DNA from 4 places in the Priestia sp. 53B2 genome. Region 4 is predicted to be linked to each of the others. Evidence: riboswitches for the same ligand, from Rfam matches in the RefSeq annotation. Region 4 holds a riboswitch; each other region holds the start of a gene.
The links. Region 4 has a riboswitch for cyclic di-AMP ahead of ACN6NE_RS04110 (potassium channel family protein). Riboswitches for the same ligand answer to the same signal wherever they lie in the genome.
Positions count from the first base shown of each region.

Region 1: another riboswitch for cyclic di-AMP. It lies ahead of ACN6NE_RS05045 (APC family permease); the one in region 4 lies ahead of ACN6NE_RS04110 (potassium channel family protein).
Region 2: another riboswitch for cyclic di-AMP. It lies ahead of ACN6NE_RS04780 (dicarboxylate/amino acid:cation symporter); the one in region 4 lies ahead of ACN6NE_RS04110 (potassium channel family protein).
Region 3: another riboswitch for cyclic di-AMP. It lies ahead of ACN6NE_RS13285 (cation:dicarboxylate symporter family transporter); the one in region 4 lies ahead of ACN6NE_RS04110 (potassium channel family protein).

Region 1 covers NZ_JBLZXA010000008.1:320,429-324,645, forward strand. Annotated here, with positions in the region: gene ACN6NE_RS05040 (cation diffusion facilitator family transporter) at 1-445, opposite strand, end outside; gene ACN6NE_RS05045 (APC family permease) at 555-2,381, opposite strand; cyclic di-AMP (ydaO/yuaA leader) riboswitch at 2,544-2,685, opposite strand; gene ACN6NE_RS05050 (N-acetylmuramoyl-L-alanine amidase) at 2,877-3,923, opposite strand.
Region 2 covers NZ_JBLZXA010000008.1:267,460-271,676, reverse strand. Annotated here, with positions in the region: gene ACN6NE_RS04785 (NAD(P)/FAD-dependent oxidoreductase) at 1-1,427, shown strand, start outside; cyclic di-AMP (ydaO/yuaA leader) riboswitch at 2,034-2,188, shown strand; gene ACN6NE_RS04780 (dicarboxylate/amino acid:cation symporter) at 2,369-3,604, shown strand; gene ACN6NE_RS04775 (aspartate aminotransferase family protein) at 3,713-4,217, shown strand, end outside.
Region 3 covers NZ_JBLZXA010000016.1:33,223-37,439, forward strand. Annotated here, with positions in the region: gene ACN6NE_RS13275 (hypothetical protein) at 1-43, opposite strand, end outside; gene ACN6NE_RS13280 (undecaprenyl-diphosphate phosphatase) at 501-1,325, shown strand; cyclic di-AMP (ydaO/yuaA leader) riboswitch at 1,599-1,738, shown strand; gene ACN6NE_RS13285 (cation:dicarboxylate symporter family transporter) at 1,845-3,104, shown strand; gene ytvI (sporulation integral membrane protein YtvI) at 3,317-4,217, shown strand, end outside.
Region 4 covers NZ_JBLZXA010000008.1:141,147-145,363, forward strand. Annotated here, with positions in the region: gene ACN6NE_RS04095 (YjcZ family sporulation protein) at 21-107, shown strand; gene ACN6NE_RS04100 (YjcZ family sporulation protein) at 296-376, opposite strand; gene ACN6NE_RS04105 (TrkH family potassium uptake protein) at 703-2,022, opposite strand; gene ACN6NE_RS04110 (potassium channel family protein) at 2,026-2,685, opposite strand; cyclic di-AMP (ydaO/yuaA leader) riboswitch at 2,810-2,954, opposite strand; gene ACN6NE_RS04115 (carboxymuconolactone decarboxylase family protein) at 3,070-3,528, opposite strand; gene ACN6NE_RS04120 (Lrp/AsnC family transcriptional regulator) at 3,649-4,104, shown strand; gene ACN6NE_RS04125 (hypothetical protein) at 4,083-4,217, opposite strand, start outside.

The DNA of each region.
Region 1 (4,217 bases), 180 kb from region 4:
TATTCATTCCGACATCGTGCAAAATTTCTTTCATTGCCTTAAATAGGACAAACATCTCAAGTAACACCGAGATGCCAAGTACTGCAATATTTAAAATAAAGCCTGAAGACTTCGTCGGATGAAGAATATGGTGATATCCTTCTTTAATCGTTTCAAACGCCATAATCCCTACTACAAGAACCGCTCCTAATAGAACGAGATTAACCAATCGGCCGAAACCGTTTGGAAATCGTTTGGTCGGGGCTTTTTTACTTAATGCCGAACCTATAAAGACAAAAAACTGATTAGCTGCATCTCCTAAGCTGTGCATCGTTTCAGCAAACATTGCTACATTCCCTGTTAAAGCGAAGGCAATTCCTTTAATGATAGAGATAATGGTATTAACTACAGCGGCCATCATGGCCGATTTATTTCCCTTTCGCAACAATTTAATTAATTCACTCATGTAATCCCTCCGTTTGCGCCTTTGATGAGATTCGATTACGGTTAGTGTATGTGAATTTAAAAATTAAAAACCTCCAACATACAAGTTGGAGGTTTTTAGTCATGTTTCATTATTTTTTAAAACGGTACGGTACAGTTGTAACAATTACATTTTTACGGTAAAGCAAATGTGCTTTTAACAGTAGACTGGACTGATTGTGAAGGATATTTTGCCAGCTTTTTTTCGTAATGAATTGTGGAATAACGACCGTAATAGCCATATTGTTTTCCCGCGCTTTTTCCTCGGCCATATCAATGAATCGAAACAGCGGCCGCACTAAGCTGCGGTATTGAGAGTGAAACGTAACAATACGAATATCAGGCTGCCACTTCTCCCACTTCTCTTCCATTCTCTTTTCGCTTTCTCGATCGAAGGCCACGTGCACTGCAATAACGGTATCGCCAATCGTTCGTGCATAATTTAATGAATTTTCTACTACCTTTGTCATTCCTGCTACAGGAACAATGACCACACTTCCCTCAAGCGTTCCAATCTTTTCTCCTTGCTTAATGCGAAGCTGCTCTCCTACTGCTTCATAATGCGTATAAATGCGATGAAAAATATAAACAATAACCGGTAAGAAAATGAGCACGGACCATACTTGTGAAAACTTCGTTGTAAACAAAATGATTAGCACCGTTAAGGTAATGAGGGCACCAATTAAGTTAATGGTTAGCTTCCCTTGCCAGCCGGCCGGCTTTTCTCTAAGCCATTTGACAATCATGCCTGTTTGAGAAAGCGTAAATGGAATAAACACCCCGACTGCATAAAGAGGAATTAATTGTTCAGTTGCTCCTTTAAAAGCTACAATTAAGACAATAGAAGCAATTCCAAGGGTCACAATTCCATTTGAATAGCCTAATCGATCGCCACGAATTTGAAACATTCTTGGCATGTATTTATCAGACGATAAGTTGACAGCCAGCAAAGGGAAAGCTGAAAAGCCCGTATTCGCCGCTAGCACTAGAATTAGAGCTGTTGTGCCTTGAATAAAATAATAAAATCCATTTCGTCCAAACACACTCGATGCAATTTGTGATACAACCGTTTCATCTGCTTTTGGAGAAATGCCAAGCCAATAAGCTAAAAACGTGATGCCAGAAAATAAAACGGCTAAAATACCGCCCATCAGCATTAAGGTATGAACAGCATTTTTTGCACCTGGCTCTTTAAAGTTAGGCACTGCATTTGAAATAGCTTCTACACCTGTCAATGCCGAACAGCCTGATGAAAAAGCTTTTAATAATAAAAACAAACTAATACCTGGCACTACTGTGCCAAGAGATGGATGAAGCTCAGGTGAAACTTGACCTGTCGCTATTTTAAACAAGCCTACCGCTATTAACAAAATAAGAGCAATAACAAATAAATAAACCGGATAAGCTAATACAGAAGCGGATTCTGTTACACCACGTAAATTTAAGACGGTAATAAAAATCACCAGCAAACACGCAATTACTACATTGTAATGATGCAGCGTTGGAAAAGCCGAAGTTAAAGCATCTGTTCCTGCTGAAACACTCACAGCAACTGTTAAAATATAGTCTACTAACAGTGATCCTCCAGCGATAAGCCCAGGATTTTCTCCTAAATTGGTTTTGGAAACAATATAAGCTCCTCCACCTTGCGGATACGCATAAATAATTTGACGGTATGAAAGAATTAAAGCTGTCAGCAGCACCAATACCCCAAGCGCAATTGGAATTGAATACCAATAAGCAAGGACGCCTACTGTTGCAAGTACAATCAAAATTTGTTCTGTTCCATAAGCCACTGATGATAAGGCATCTGATGATAAAATAGCCAGTGCTTTAAGCTTACTAAGCTTTTGATCACCTAACTCTTTTGTTTTAAGCGGCTTTCCAATCAATAATCTTTTGAGAACTGAATAGTTCACGTAATTTCCCTCCGATGATTGCTTAGCTACTATTTACTATTTGTTGCTAAGCTCCGTTACAAGTTCACAAATAAGTGATATTATCCCTAAAAAATACCTTTTTATGTTAAAAAAGCGCACAAAAAAAACACTAAGGGTTCTCAGCGTTTTTACACAGCTTAAACCTCCTCTCCAAAACGCTTATGGGGTTAGCTGTCGGATTCGGGCTATGAGAGTAGCCCTACCTTTTAAAAAAGGATTCACCCCAAGTGACAATGCACAAATTTGGGTCCCCCACTTCTTACGAATTAAGCGATAACAGGTCAATATAATTTTCAGTTAAAGGGTATGATTGATAACATGTTTCTTTCATAACTATCCTTTGTTCTTAGATAATATACTCCCGTACAAATGGTTTGTAAAGCATTATTTTACGCAAATGATAAAATAGTGCTTAAGGCGCTTTTAACAGGAAAACAAAAGGCCTTCTGCCCGCTTACAGAAGACCTTCTTGCTTTAACTTTTTGCTTTTAAAACGGCTGCTAGCTTGTTTTTCATTTGAGGACCATAAATGCCATCTACATCATAAGGAAGATACACAAGCTGAAAACGTCTGACTGCATCTTTCGTTTGAACTCCATATATTCCGTCTACTGACCCTACTTTAAAATTCACCGCGTTTAATGCTCTTTGAAGCTGCTTCACAGCTTCTCCAGAATCACCTTGTTTTAAAATTCCATTTGGAAGTGGATATTGTTCCGAAGGTGGAGTTGGTGACGGTGTTGGAGATGGGTTTGGTGAAGTCCCTGAAGGAATAACAATTGTTTTTCCAACCTGTAGTGTTAAAGGATCTGAAAGCCCTGTATTGGCTTCTTGAAGCGCCTGTACTGTTATATTGTACTTCTGTGCAATACTGTAAAGCGTATCTCCTTGCTTGATCGTATACGTTTTTGTACCTGGTTCAGAAGGTGATGGAATTGGATTTGGTGTTGGTGTTGGATTTGGAACTGCACGACGAGGTAAATTCAAATAGACGGCAATTCCTTTTGCATACGATTCACCCATGCTTTTTAAAAAAGCTTCATTTTGAAGAAGTGCTGCATCTGTGCGGTTATCAATAAAAGCTATTTCAGTCAGTACTGCAGGCATATTTGTTAAGCGAAGCACCGCATAATTGGCTGATTTTCGACCGCGATTCGGATGATTATATGACAGCAGCGTTGGCTGTACTTGGCCGTGGACAATTGATTGAAACGTTTTACTGGCATTACTAGCGCTTCTATAAACATAATCTTCATATCCTGTTCCTCCACCGGCATTTACGTGAATAGACATAAATGCATCTGCGCCCCACGAATTAGCTTGAGAAGCGCGCTGAGATAACGATAAAAAAACATCTGTGGTACGAGTGGTTTTAATCGTAAAATCACTGTATGTGCTATTTAAATAGCTTATTAAATATTGTTGAATTTTTAAAACTAAGTTTTTTTCATATAGTCCGTTCGCTCCAACTGCTCCTGCATCTGCCCCACCATGTCCTGCATCAAGATAGATTTTTTTCATATTACTTGTCCCTCCTTATTGTTAACATATGCACGGGGGACAAAAAGTGCTACGTATACTAGCCTACCAGGTGAAAAATCACTAAAAAAAGACCCGCTGCCTAATGGCAACGGGTTATTCTGCTTTATAGACAGAATACTGAATAAGGATAGCTCTCAAGGAGTGACAGCTATATGCAGAGTGTTGATTCGTTGATTAAATGATAATAATTATCATTTTCATTTAAAGTATACACTACGAGGAAAGTTTTGTCTATTTTATTATTAGATTTGGATCTACTTAAAAAGCAGAACG
Region 2 (4,217 bases), 130 kb from region 4:
CTGGGATTTTTACTTGCTATGAGTTAACGTTAAAATTACCGGAAGCAACTATTTTATTAATCGATAAAGGACACGATATTTATCGACGTAATTGTCCGATTCTTCAGAAAAAAATTGAAAAATGTCCGCCTGCGGTTGGCAAAAAAGAGTTTGCTGGCTGTTTGCCTGCTTGTTCTATCACAAATGGTTTCGGTGGAGCCGGCGCATATTCAGACGGGAAATTTAATATCACCAGTGAATTTGGAGGCTGGATGACGGATTATCTGTCTGAATCACAGGTGGTAGATTTAATTAAATATGTGGATGAAATTAATTTAAAACACGGAGCAACCGATACGATTACGGATCCGTTAACTGATAAAGTTCGTGAAATTGAAAAACGCGGATACGCAGCAGGATTAAAGCTATTGCGTGCCCAGGTGCGTCATTTAGGAACAGAGCAAAATTTAGAAATTTTAAAAAGCATTTATGAATACTTAAAAGAAAAAATTGATATGCAGTATAAAACGGAAGTAGCCGATTTAATAACAGAAAAAGAAGATGGTCAGCATATCGTGCGTGGTATCGAATTGAAGAATGGTGAAAGAATTACGGCTGATAAAGTGGTTGTTTCACCAGGTCGAGACGGCTCGAAGTGGATGAGTGACTTACTAAAAAAACGTCGTTTAAAAATGATTAACAATCAAGTGGACATCGGCGTTCGAGTAGAAACATCCAACGTTGTTATGGAAGAAATCAACAAGCACTTGTACGAAGGGAAATTCATTTACAATACGTCTGTAGGTACAAGAGTCAGAACGTTCTGCAGCAATCCTTCAGGACATGTGGTAGTAGAGAATCATTCAGGTATTATGTTAGCAAATGGACACGCATACAAAGATCCGAAGCTTGGAAGTCAAAATACGAACTTTGCGCTGCTTGTTTCACATAAATTTTCGGATCCATTTGATCAGCCGAACGAATATGCGCACGAAGTATCAAGATTAGCTAATATGCTGTCAAACGGGGGCTTAGTGGTTCAAAAGTATGGAGATATTTTAAAGGGCCGTCGTTCAACAGCAAATCGAATTAAAGAAGGCTTTTTAGAACCAACGCTAAAAGAAGCTGTGCCTGGTGACTTGGGCTTAGTGCTTCCTTACAATACGATGAAAAGTTTAATTGAAATGACAGAAGCACTGGATCATGTAACGCCTGGGTTAGCATCTGAACATACGCTGTTTTACGGTGTGGAAGCGAAGTTTTACTCAGCCCGTCCGAAGTTAAACGATAAGTTTGAAACTGAAATTTCCGGTTTATACGTGGGAGGAGACGGAGCTGGTATTACGCGAGGACTCGCGCAGGCAAGTGCGTGCGGTGTGTGGGTAGCGCGTGACATTGTTGAAAAATTAAAGAATCGCAAAGCAAGTTCTGAACCTGTTACTGTATAAGAAAAAGAGGCCTTCACGGCCTCTTTTTTTATATGTGTTAAATAACGAGAGCGAATAAGTAAAAAGTAAAGAACTTGTACCGCTCCAACTCCGATAGTTTTATATGATAATTACCCGCTCCTTTTTTAAAAGGTATTACGGAATCCATACTTCTATCGTGAGCAGAATTAAATAGAATAAGGCGAATTGATAATGTCCATTTCTTTGCATCAATAAAGTCAGTGAAATTTTAGGGGATTTATATCAAGCAGCACAATAAGGATAAAATCAACAGTTGAAAAGAGTTATTTTTGATGAGTAAAATATTTATGAAAGCAGTAAAGTACACGGACGTTAGAATAATTATGCAAATTTATGAATGGCAGTTAATGAGAAGAAAGTTCACTTTACAAACTATTTTTTGAATTAATTTTTTATTCGTTAGATTTTAAGTCTTGTTAAATAAGTATTTGTGGTTTATTGAAATATGATGTAAATATTTTAAAATATAACAATTCTCAACTTTTTATGATAAAATTCTGCATTATTTTTGAATAAAAACTTGACAGAAACATATAAAATGAATTTTAATTAAAGTAACAATTATTATCATGCAAAAATATTAAAGAAAATTATTTGCTTAATCTCTTTTGTTTTATAAGAGAACGGGGGACCCATATTTGTGCGTAATGTACTTGGGGTGAATCTTGAATGAATCAAGTAGGGTAACTCACGTACCCGAATCCGACAGCTAACTCCGTAAGCATTCAGTGAGGGAATAACAGGTCTATGAAACCATGATATTCTCATGGTTTTTTGTATAGCTAAAAACATTCCTAAACTATTAATCTGAAAATTTTTAATATATTGTATATTTTGAGTGTTATCGCTCTCAATGCATGGTAAAATAAGTATGGTAGTTAGAATCATTCTAATATAATTTATTTACGGGAGGTAAATCTATGAAGCTATCGACAAAGATCATTATCGCACTAATTGCTGGTGCTGTTGTAGGAGTGTTGATTAATGCTTTTGCTCCAAGTGCTTTTGCTCCGCTGGACAAGTACTTGTTTACACCGCTTGGCCAAATTTTCTTAAGCTTAATTAAAATGCTTGTTGTACCAATTGTGTTTTTCTCTATCACGTTAGGTGTAGCAGGTTTAGGAGATCCTAAAAAACTAGGAAGAATCGGGGCTAAAACAGTTTCCTACTTCCTAGTTACAACAACCGTTGCGATTATTATCGGTTTAATTTTAGCGTATGCAATCAAACCGGGTACGTTTGGATCTTTTGATACAAAAAACGCTTCTTTCGAAGCCGAAAAAGCACCGCCGGTTGGAGAGACATTCTTAAATATGATTCCAGTCAATCCAATTCAAGCGATGGCTGAAGGGAATATGCTTCAACTTATCGTTTTCTCTATCTTTATCGGTTTTGGTATTACGATGCTTGGAAGTAAAACAAAAGGGCTTTATAATTTACTCGAGCAAGGTAATGAATTGATGATGTACCTTGTAAATCTAGTGATGAAGTTTGCTCCTTATGGAACATTTGGGCTTCTCGCAACCGCGGTTGGAAGTCAAGGCTGGCAGGCAATTAAAGCGATGGGGCTGTACATGATTGTAGTCGTGCTCGCACTGTTTATCCATTCGATCGTAACATATGGGGGATCAGTCGCTCTTATGGCCAGACGTAACCCAATTGAATTTTTTAAAGGTTTTGCTCCTGCGATGACAGTTGGATTCAGTACATCAAGCAGTAATGCAACGCTTCCGATTTCAATGAATGTGGCTCAAAAAAATCTTCGTGTCCCGGAGTCCATCAGCAGTTTTGTTCAGCCGTTAGGTGCTACCATTAACATGGATGGAACGGCAATTATGCAAGGTGTAGCGACTATTTTTATTGCGCAAGTATACGGTGTTGACCTGTCGCTGGGTGCTCTTGTGACGGTTGTATTGACAGCGGTGCTTGCTAGTATTGGTACAGCAGGTGTGCCGGGAGTTGGTCTCATTATGCTAGCAATGGTATTGAGTTCGGTTGGCCTGCCTGTAGCAGGTATCGGATTGATTATCGGGATTGATCGCTTGCTTGATATGCTTCGTACATCTGTAAATATTACGGGAGACGCTGCGTGTGCCGTTATTGTGGCTGAGTCAGAAGCAAAGCGTATCGATAAATCTGTAACGCACTCGGCTTAATAAGTGTAAAAGCTCTAGCTATATGCTAGGGCTTTTTTTATTGGCAAGAAACTCTTCTTTTCAGCATACAGTTTAATAAGAGTGTATGTTTGAAAGGAGAGTGCGGAAATGAATAAAACTCATGTAATAAAGCCGCTGCTCGACGACGACTACCCAGTTATTTCATATGGAAAAGGAATTTATTTGTACGACCAAGATGGAAAAAGGTACATAGATGCTTCGTCGGGGGCAGTTACAGCAAGTATCGGACACGGCGTAAAAGAAATTATTAATGCGATGACCGATCAGGCACAGAAAGTTGCGTTTGTATATCGGTCGCAGTTTACAAGTGATCCAACAGAAGCCTTAGCTAAGAAACTATGTGAATTAAGCAGCAATCACTTCCAGTGGAGCTTTTTTGTAAACAGCGGGACAGAAGCGACTGAAACGGCTATGAAAACGGCAATTCAGCATTTTCAAGAGCAAGGAAAGTCAACCAAAACAAAGGTTTTATCACGCTGGATGAGCTATCACGGTATTACAATAGGAGCTCTGTCTATGTCAGGGCACGTTGGAAGACGAAAACGCTTCTCGTCTTTGCTTGAAGATTATCCTTCGGTTTCACCTCCTTATT
Region 3 (4,217 bases), on a different contig from region 4:
ACCCAGCAGTGACCCATTTCATTGTACGTACATTTCCATTCATAGTAAAAAGCCTCCTAAAAAAGATACTACTATATACGAGAAAAGAGAGAAAAAAGTTTCAAATTACTTAGGGGATATGTCGTATAAGCAAGCGCTAGTTGATTAAAATGATAGATGACAGTAAAGGGGATGGAAAAAACATAATGATTTAGTCATTTTTTCACACTAAAGAAAAATAGTCTAGATGATTCATTTTTAGCTAAGGGACCGGAATTTATACCGAACATAGTGACTACTTTCTAAAATAAATAAAAGCTGATATCGTGTTTTTTGATTATAGCATGTAAGGTTTTTATTACAAATTATTAAAGATTCTTATCTTTTTGCAAATACACATTGTATTTCATAGTTTTAACAATTATGATAAAAAAGCAAGTGTCAAAATAGGAAAATAGTTGAGCATGTAAAACGAAGCGATAAGCTTATTAATTTGAAAGAAAGGCAAGGTACATAGCTTTATGTGGGAAATTATTGTAGCAATCATTTTAGGGATTGTAGAAGGTTTAACAGAGTTTGCTCCTGTTTCGTCAACTGGGCATATGATTATTGTGGATGACCTGTGGTTAAATTCAAAAGAATTATTTTCATCTCCAGTAGCTAATACATTTAAAATTGTTATTCAGCTAGGGTCGATCTTAGCAGTAGTAGTTATTTTTAAAGATCGTTTTATTAATTTATTAGGATTGGGAAAAAAGCCAGCTGCTCCAATTGGACCGACAAATCGCTTGAATTTAATGCAGGTAATTGTTGGTCTATTACCCGCAGGAGTGTTAGGACTTTTGTTTGATGATTACATTGATGAACATTTGTTTTCTTTAAATACGGTGCTAATTGGCTTAGTAGTCGGAGCTGTATTAATGATTCTAGCAGATTTGTTTGGACCTAAACGTCCGCGTGTAGAGACGGTGGACCAAATGTCTTATGGACAAGCACTGGGTATAGGGCTGTTTCAATGTATTGCTCTTTGGCCAGGTTTTTCTCGTTCAGGCTCAACGATTTCAGGAGGAGTTCTTCTTGGAATGAGCCATAAGGCAGCGGCAGATTTTACATTTATTATGGCAGTGCCAATCATGGCAGGAGCAAGTGGACTTTCATTGGTTAAAAACTGGCAGTATTTCACATCAGATGCACTACCATTTTTTATTGCTGGTTTTATCAGCGCCTTTATTTTTGCGCTGGTATCTATTCGCTTTTTCCTGAAATTAATTAATCGTATCAAATTAGTACCATTTGCACTGTATCGAATTGTGTTAGCAGCTATTCTATATTTTGTATTTTTATAAAATAAACACGCGTGTTCTTTAGTCCCTTAAACGTCTAATAGAGACTCAAAGAGCAAGAAAAAGCTATTGCAATGTTGCAATAGCTTTTTTGCATAAATATATATTATCGCCTTTTGAAAGCGTTTTATAAACATGGGTATTGACAAAACGTGTCGAAAAATAGTAAATTAATATTTGTGCAGTATAAAGTTAAGTAAAAGTAAGACTTCTGTTTAGTTTTATTGACTGTAAAAAACGTATGACAACGTATAGATCGTTTTAATTTTATAAAAACTGAATAATAAGCTTAATCGTATAGAGCGGGGGAATCATTATCGGCAGTAAAGCTGCCTTGGGGTGAATCCTTACAAAAGGTAGGAAACTCTCAATTCCGAATCCGACAGTTAACCCCGTTTGCTTTATTGAGAGAAAGAGCCCAAAATAGCGTAAGTAAAAGGCTGTTCTTTCTTAAGAATAGTCTTTTTTTGTTTTTTCAGAAAAGTATATACAAATGTCATACATCTTTGGGGAGGTACATCTATGAAAAAAATTCGTTTTGGTTTGGCTACGCAGATTTTTACCGGATTAATCCTCGGTGTTCTTGTAGGGGTAATTTGGTTTAACGATCCACGTGTAGTAACATACCTACAGCCGCTAGGAGACCTATTTTTAAGATTAATTAAGATGATTGTTATTCCAATTGTTATCTCAAGCTTAGTCGTTGGAGTTGCAGGAGCAGGGAGCGGTAAACAGGTCGGAAAGCTCGGCGTTAAAACCATTCTCTATTTTGAAATTATTACGACTTTTGCAATTGTAATCGGTGTATTGGTTGCTAATATTTTTCATCCTGGGCAAGGTGTAGACATTCATTCAGCACAGAAGAGTGATATTTCACAATACGTTGAAACTTCCGAACAGCAAGAAGGAAAGTCAGTGGCTGAAACTTTCTTACACATTGTTCCGACAAACTTTTTCCAGTCAATTGTTGAAGGTGACATGCTAGCAATTATTTTCTTTACAGTGTTATTTGCACTTGGAGTAGCGGCAATTGGGGAAAAAGGAAAGCCAGTTGTACAATTCTTCGACGGCGTTTCTCACGCAATGTTTCACGTGGTAAATCTTGTAATGAAAGTGGCTCCAATTGGTGTATTTGCTTTAATTGGTGTAACAGTTTCAAAATTCGGCTTAGAGTCACTCCTTTCATTAGGAAAGCTTGTTATCTTAGTTTACTTAGCGTTAATTTTCTTCCTGCTTGTTGTATTAGGAGGAATTGCGAAATGGGCAGGAATTAACATTTTCCACTTATTCCGCTATATGAAAGATGAACTTTTGTTAGCATACAGTACATCTAGTTCTGAAACAGTTCTTCCGCGTATTATGGAAAAACTTGAAAAGATGGGCTGTCCAAAAGCTATCGTATCGTTCGTTGTACCAATTGGTTATACATTTAACCTAGATGGTTCTGTTCTTTATCAAGCGATTGCAGCGTTATTCTTAGCGCAGGTGTACGGTATTGATTTAACGATCGTTCAACAGCTGACGCTCATTCTTGTATTGATGGTTACATCTAAAGGAATGGCTGCAGTGCCAGGAACATCATTTGTTGTATTACTGGCTACTCTTGGAACAATCGGTGTTCCGGCAGAAGGATTAGCCTTCATTGCTGGAGTAGACAGAATCATGGATATGGCACGTACGGTTGTTAACTTAGTAGGAAACACACTAGCAGCAATTGTAATGTCTAAATCAGAAGGCAAATTTGACCCTAAAAAAGGTACAGAGGTCATGAGGGCCGGCTAATTTATAAATTAAAAAGCTACTTATTCTATTCAAAAAATTAGAATAAGTAGCTTTTTTCATAATAATTCCTTTATTATTATGGGAATTGACCCTATAATATGTAACATCAGGTATAAAAATATCCAAATTTTATTCTTACATAAAGCAGTCACTGGTTCCTTTCTTTATCAGTAAATATAGAGATAGCTTAGCTAGTAGGGGGATAGTAGAGTATGTGGAAAAAGCGAATATGGGTCATCGCCTCGATAGTAATCGTATGTTTGTTAATCCCTTACAGTTTACCGATTGTGTTTGCTTTATTAACAGCATTAGCACTTGAGGGTATTGTTCAAAAATTGCATCAATCTTTTAAAATGAAGAGAGTCTATGCAGTGCTTATGACCTTCATTTTATATGTTGTTTCGCTCATACTTATTGGATTTTTTATTGTTCGGACAATCGCTACGCAAGTGGTTGCTCTTTCAAAAATAGCGCCTTCCTTTGTGAAAGAAATCTATGAAACCGCGATTTATCCAACTATTATTAAGTGGAAATACTATTCAAACGCTCTTCCTACAGAAGTGATTTCTTCTATCGAGCGCACGCTTGAAAAAACCGTAAATTCATTAGATTCTCTATTAAAAAGTACCGTAGAAATCATCATTAGCTTTGCCGCTACTGTTCCTGGGTTTCTATTAGAGTTTCTTATTTATTTAGTAGCGCTTGTATTTATCAGCCTTGAGCTGCCTGCTATTAAAAATAAAATTAAGTCATTTTTAACAGAAGAAACGAAATATAAGCTACAAGTTGTCATCACTCAGCTTATCCAAGCGGGGGTTGGTTTTATCAAGGCACAAATTATCTTAAGTGTCATGACGTTTGTAATGGCTTATGTAGGGCTTTGGCTGTTAGATGTTCCGTATACCGCGCTGCTTAGTTTATTAATTGTAATTGTCGATATCTTACCAATCCTTGGGACAGGATCGGTGCTCGTTCCATGGGGGATTTTTGCTCTTACGCAAGGGCATGACTCATTAGCAATCGGCTTATTTATTCTATTTGGAGTCATTACAGTAGTAAGGCGTGTAGTAGAACCGAAAGTATTTTCTACAAATATGGGTATTTCACCTTTGG
Region 4 (4,217 bases):
TATTAAAGGAGGTTACACATATGGGTGCAAAAGGCGGTTTTGGTTTTTCATTTATCGTTGTTTTATTTATTCTATTAGTAATCGTAGGGTGCTCTTGCTACTACTAATTTCTAGAGGGGATGAACATCATTCATGCTCTTATTTCAAAAAAAAACCATGCTTTCGCATGGCTACATACCGATTAGATGAATGAGTAGAGGAACTCATTGTTCGGCAATATTGAAGAAATTTTTGGTTTTCACTTCCGCCTAGTATGCCCTTCTTGACGGGGGCTATGCGCAAATAAAGTTAACGTTTAAAAGCGGAAGCCAGACGCACCTACAATAACTAGTAAAACAAATAACACAACGATTAACGCAAAATTTTGTTTTCCCACGTAACATCCCTCACTTCCTGTTATCTGCTTTTAGTGTATGCAACAGCTTGGCAAAATGTTTAGGACAGGGGTGCGGATTTTTTTAACGAGAAAAACCTTCAAATTTCGCCAAAAAAAGTGAATCATATTTTTGTTTCTTTCGTTATATATAGTAAGAGATTTTTTACTATAAAAAAGGGGGGCCTTTAATGCGCCGACATTCCAAATTGCCCATTGTTCTTGTCTTTGCCTTCTTTTTATTCATCGCAACTGTTTTGTGCGTAACCTCTTATATGTCTTGAACGTATAAATAATATAAAAAAATCGCCTCATCGAAGGCGATTTTTCTACCCTAGCATTATATCTTCGTTTGGATAACGAACGGCTTCGCGCTTTTGCTTAGATAATGAAAACGCCAGTGTTAATGGCCCCACTTTCCCTAAAAACATGATAAAGATAATAATCACGCGTCCAAAGCACGAAAGTTCAGGAGTTGCTCCCATCGATAAACCTACTGTTCCAAACGCAGAAACAACTTCAAACATAATTTTTACAAACGGCAGGTTTTCCGAAATATTTAACAGGAAAATGGCCCCAAACACAAACATAATTGAAATCATCGTGATGGCTAGTGCCTTAAACACGTGAAGAGGAAGAAGCCGTCTCTTTAACAGCACAATATCTTCCCGGCTTCGTAAAAATGCCCATACGGAAAAAATAATCACCACAAACGTCGTGAGTTTGATACCGCCTCCTGTTGAAGCACTTCCTGCACCAATAAACATTAACATAACCATTAAAAATATAGTGGAATCATGCAAACTTCCTATATCGATACTATTAAAACCTGCTGTACGTGTCGTTACAGCTTGAAAATAAGATGCCCACACTTTGTCTCCTAATGACAAACTTCCGAGCGTATGTGGATTGCTGTACTCCAAGAAAAAAATAAAAAGCATGGCAACCCCGTTAATCGCAAACGTGCTGATAATCATAATTTTCGAATGCAGCGTTAGCTTTTTATAGGATTTTTTCACCCACATATCTGCAAGGACGGTAAACCCTAATCCACCGATAATGAACAGAAAAGAAATCGTTATGTTAATAATGGGATCTCCTACATACTGAACCAGGCTGTCAGATAATAGTCCGAACCCTGCGTTATTAAAAGCCGAAATCGAATGAAACAAGCTAAAGAACAGCCCCTTAGACCATCCGAACTCCGGAACCCAGCGTATCGCTAGAAAGATAAGTGCAATAAACTCAATTAAAAATGAAAAGATAAACAGCCTTTTAACTAGCAGGACAACTCCGCCGATGCTCGTTTGATTTAATGCCTGCTGAACGAGCATACGCTCTTTAAATCCAATTTTTTTACCTAGCATCATAAAAATCAACACGGCAAATGACATAATGCCAAGACCGCCTATTTGAATTAACAGCATAATAATCGTTTGACCAATGACGGTAAAACGCGTACCTGTATCTACGACGGCTAAGCCGGTCACTGTCATAGCGGAAGTAGATGTAAAAAGGGCGTCTACCCACCGGATTGGCTCAGTAGTAGAAAAAGGCATCATCAATAGAAGAGCACCAATAATAATTCCTCCGCCAAAAATAGAGACAAGTAGCTGCGGAGGGGTGAGTTTAATGATTTGTTTTTTCATGAGTTAAACTCCTTCTTCTTCAAAACGGTTCAAATCGCGATTATGTCCAATCACAATAAGCATGTCCCCTTGTTCAATTATTTCATGGGCGGTAGGCGAAATAACCATTTCCCCGTCTTTTCGCTGAAAGCCGATAATATTACAGCCATACTTGGCACGAATGTTTAAATCAAACAGCGTTTTATTATGAAGCTTTTTGGAGGCGACAATTTCGACAATACTATAATCCTTTGACAGTTCAATGTAATCAATGATTTTTTCTGACACCACGTGATGAGCAATACGCTTAGCAATATCGCGCTCAGGGTGAATGACTTTGTCCGCTCCTATTTTCTCCAGCACTTTTTGATGATACATATTCACTGCTTTTACCCATACTTGCTTAACGCCCATATCTTTTAAAAGCATCGTTGCGAGCACGCTCGCTTCGATATCATCCCCAAACGAAATAAGAGCATGATCAACATTGCGAATACCTAGCCCCTTTAAGCTAGCTTCATCAATTGCATTTGCCTGCACAACATATGTAGCTGAGTTGCTAAATTTATTTACTACCTCCTGATTGCGGTCAATAGCGAGCACATCCACATCCAGATTAGCAAACTCTTCAACCAAACTGCCTCCAAAACGACCTAATCCTAATACAGCAAACTGTTTTTTCATAATGTATTTATTCCTTTCTTCAACTGCTGTGTGTTCTCTTAGCTTATACTTTTTCTAAAAAATTACATCTTTTTCTTAAAAAAAGCGCAAAAAAACACAGGAAGGCTCCTGTGTTTTTTCACACTCTTCCCCCTCAAAACGCTTGCGAAGTTAGCTGTCGGGTTCGGGTTTTAAGAGTAACCCTACCTTTTTAAGGATTCACCCCGGAGCACAATATGTGCGTAAATAATGGGTCCTCCGCTCCGTAATGGATTAAGCGATTTTTATTCAAATGTCTATAATCTATTTTTTAGAATAATCGATTCAATTCATGATACGTTTCACTTCACGAAAGCTATCTTACTCCTGTGGATTTTGTCTGTCAAGATATTTTTAGCGAAGACTTCACTTGCCCTGCAAGCTGCAAAAATCATACAAATCTAAACTGACAATCATTTTGTGAAATTGATCAAATAAATTAATAACAGCCAAAAGCTCTAACAGCTGCGTATCACTGTAAAATTTCTTTAATTGATCCATATCAGCATCGGTCAACTCCCTTGGACGTACCCGGTATACATCAATAAATCGAAACAGCAGTCGGTCTTTTTCTTCAAGCTCTTTTTCTCTTAACACTTTTTGATTAAGCGTCTCATCGCCTACATATGACATGCTCATACATGTCTCACAGCCGTTAACGCCTGCTAGATAAAGCCTAATTTTTTCCTTGGTCTCTCTCTCTACTATATCGCTGTTCCAAAGCATGTCGTAAAGCTCATCGTACAATCTTTTTACATGCGGAATTAAATTCAATGCTTTTTCAAAATTTGTTCCCTCTTCGTTTTCTAACAAAACTCTTGCCATTTTTTACTCACTCCTTTTTAATTATTATAGTAAGAAAAATGAAAATTTTAGATTACATATAAAACATCTTATCTACTATTACTAATCAAATGAAACGTTAATGAGAAAGAAGGTTTTCAATTGAAAATTGATGAAATTGATTTATCGATTTTGCAGGCGCTGCAGCAAAACAGCCGCCTTTCCTTACGAGAGCTAGGAAAACAAATTAATTTGTCCCCTCCTTCGGTGGCAGAGCGAGTACGCCAGCTAGAGAGCTTTGGTGTTATAAAAGGGTATACGATTGATATTGATTATGAAAAGCTGCATTTGCCCGTGTCGTGTTTTATTGAAGTAACTATGAAAAACGGAGATCACGAGCGTTTTAAACGATTTATTTCTCAGTATCCCTACGCTTTATTCTGTGAACGCATCGCCGGGCAAGCCTGCTTTATTACAAAGCTTCAGCTTCCTCACCTGCACGTACTCGAACAATTTATTAACGAAATTACACCTTATGCCAAAACGATTTCACACATCGCCCTTTCTCACGTGGAGATGGCTCCTGCATTATTGAGTCATTTAAAAGATGAAAAGTGATTGAAACCTAACGAAAGCGGTCCAATCGAAAAGCGAACAATGGGATCAATAAGCCCGTATGAATCACTTTTGACACCGCTGTTGATTTCCGTGCCAGGCTTCACTTTTCGCGC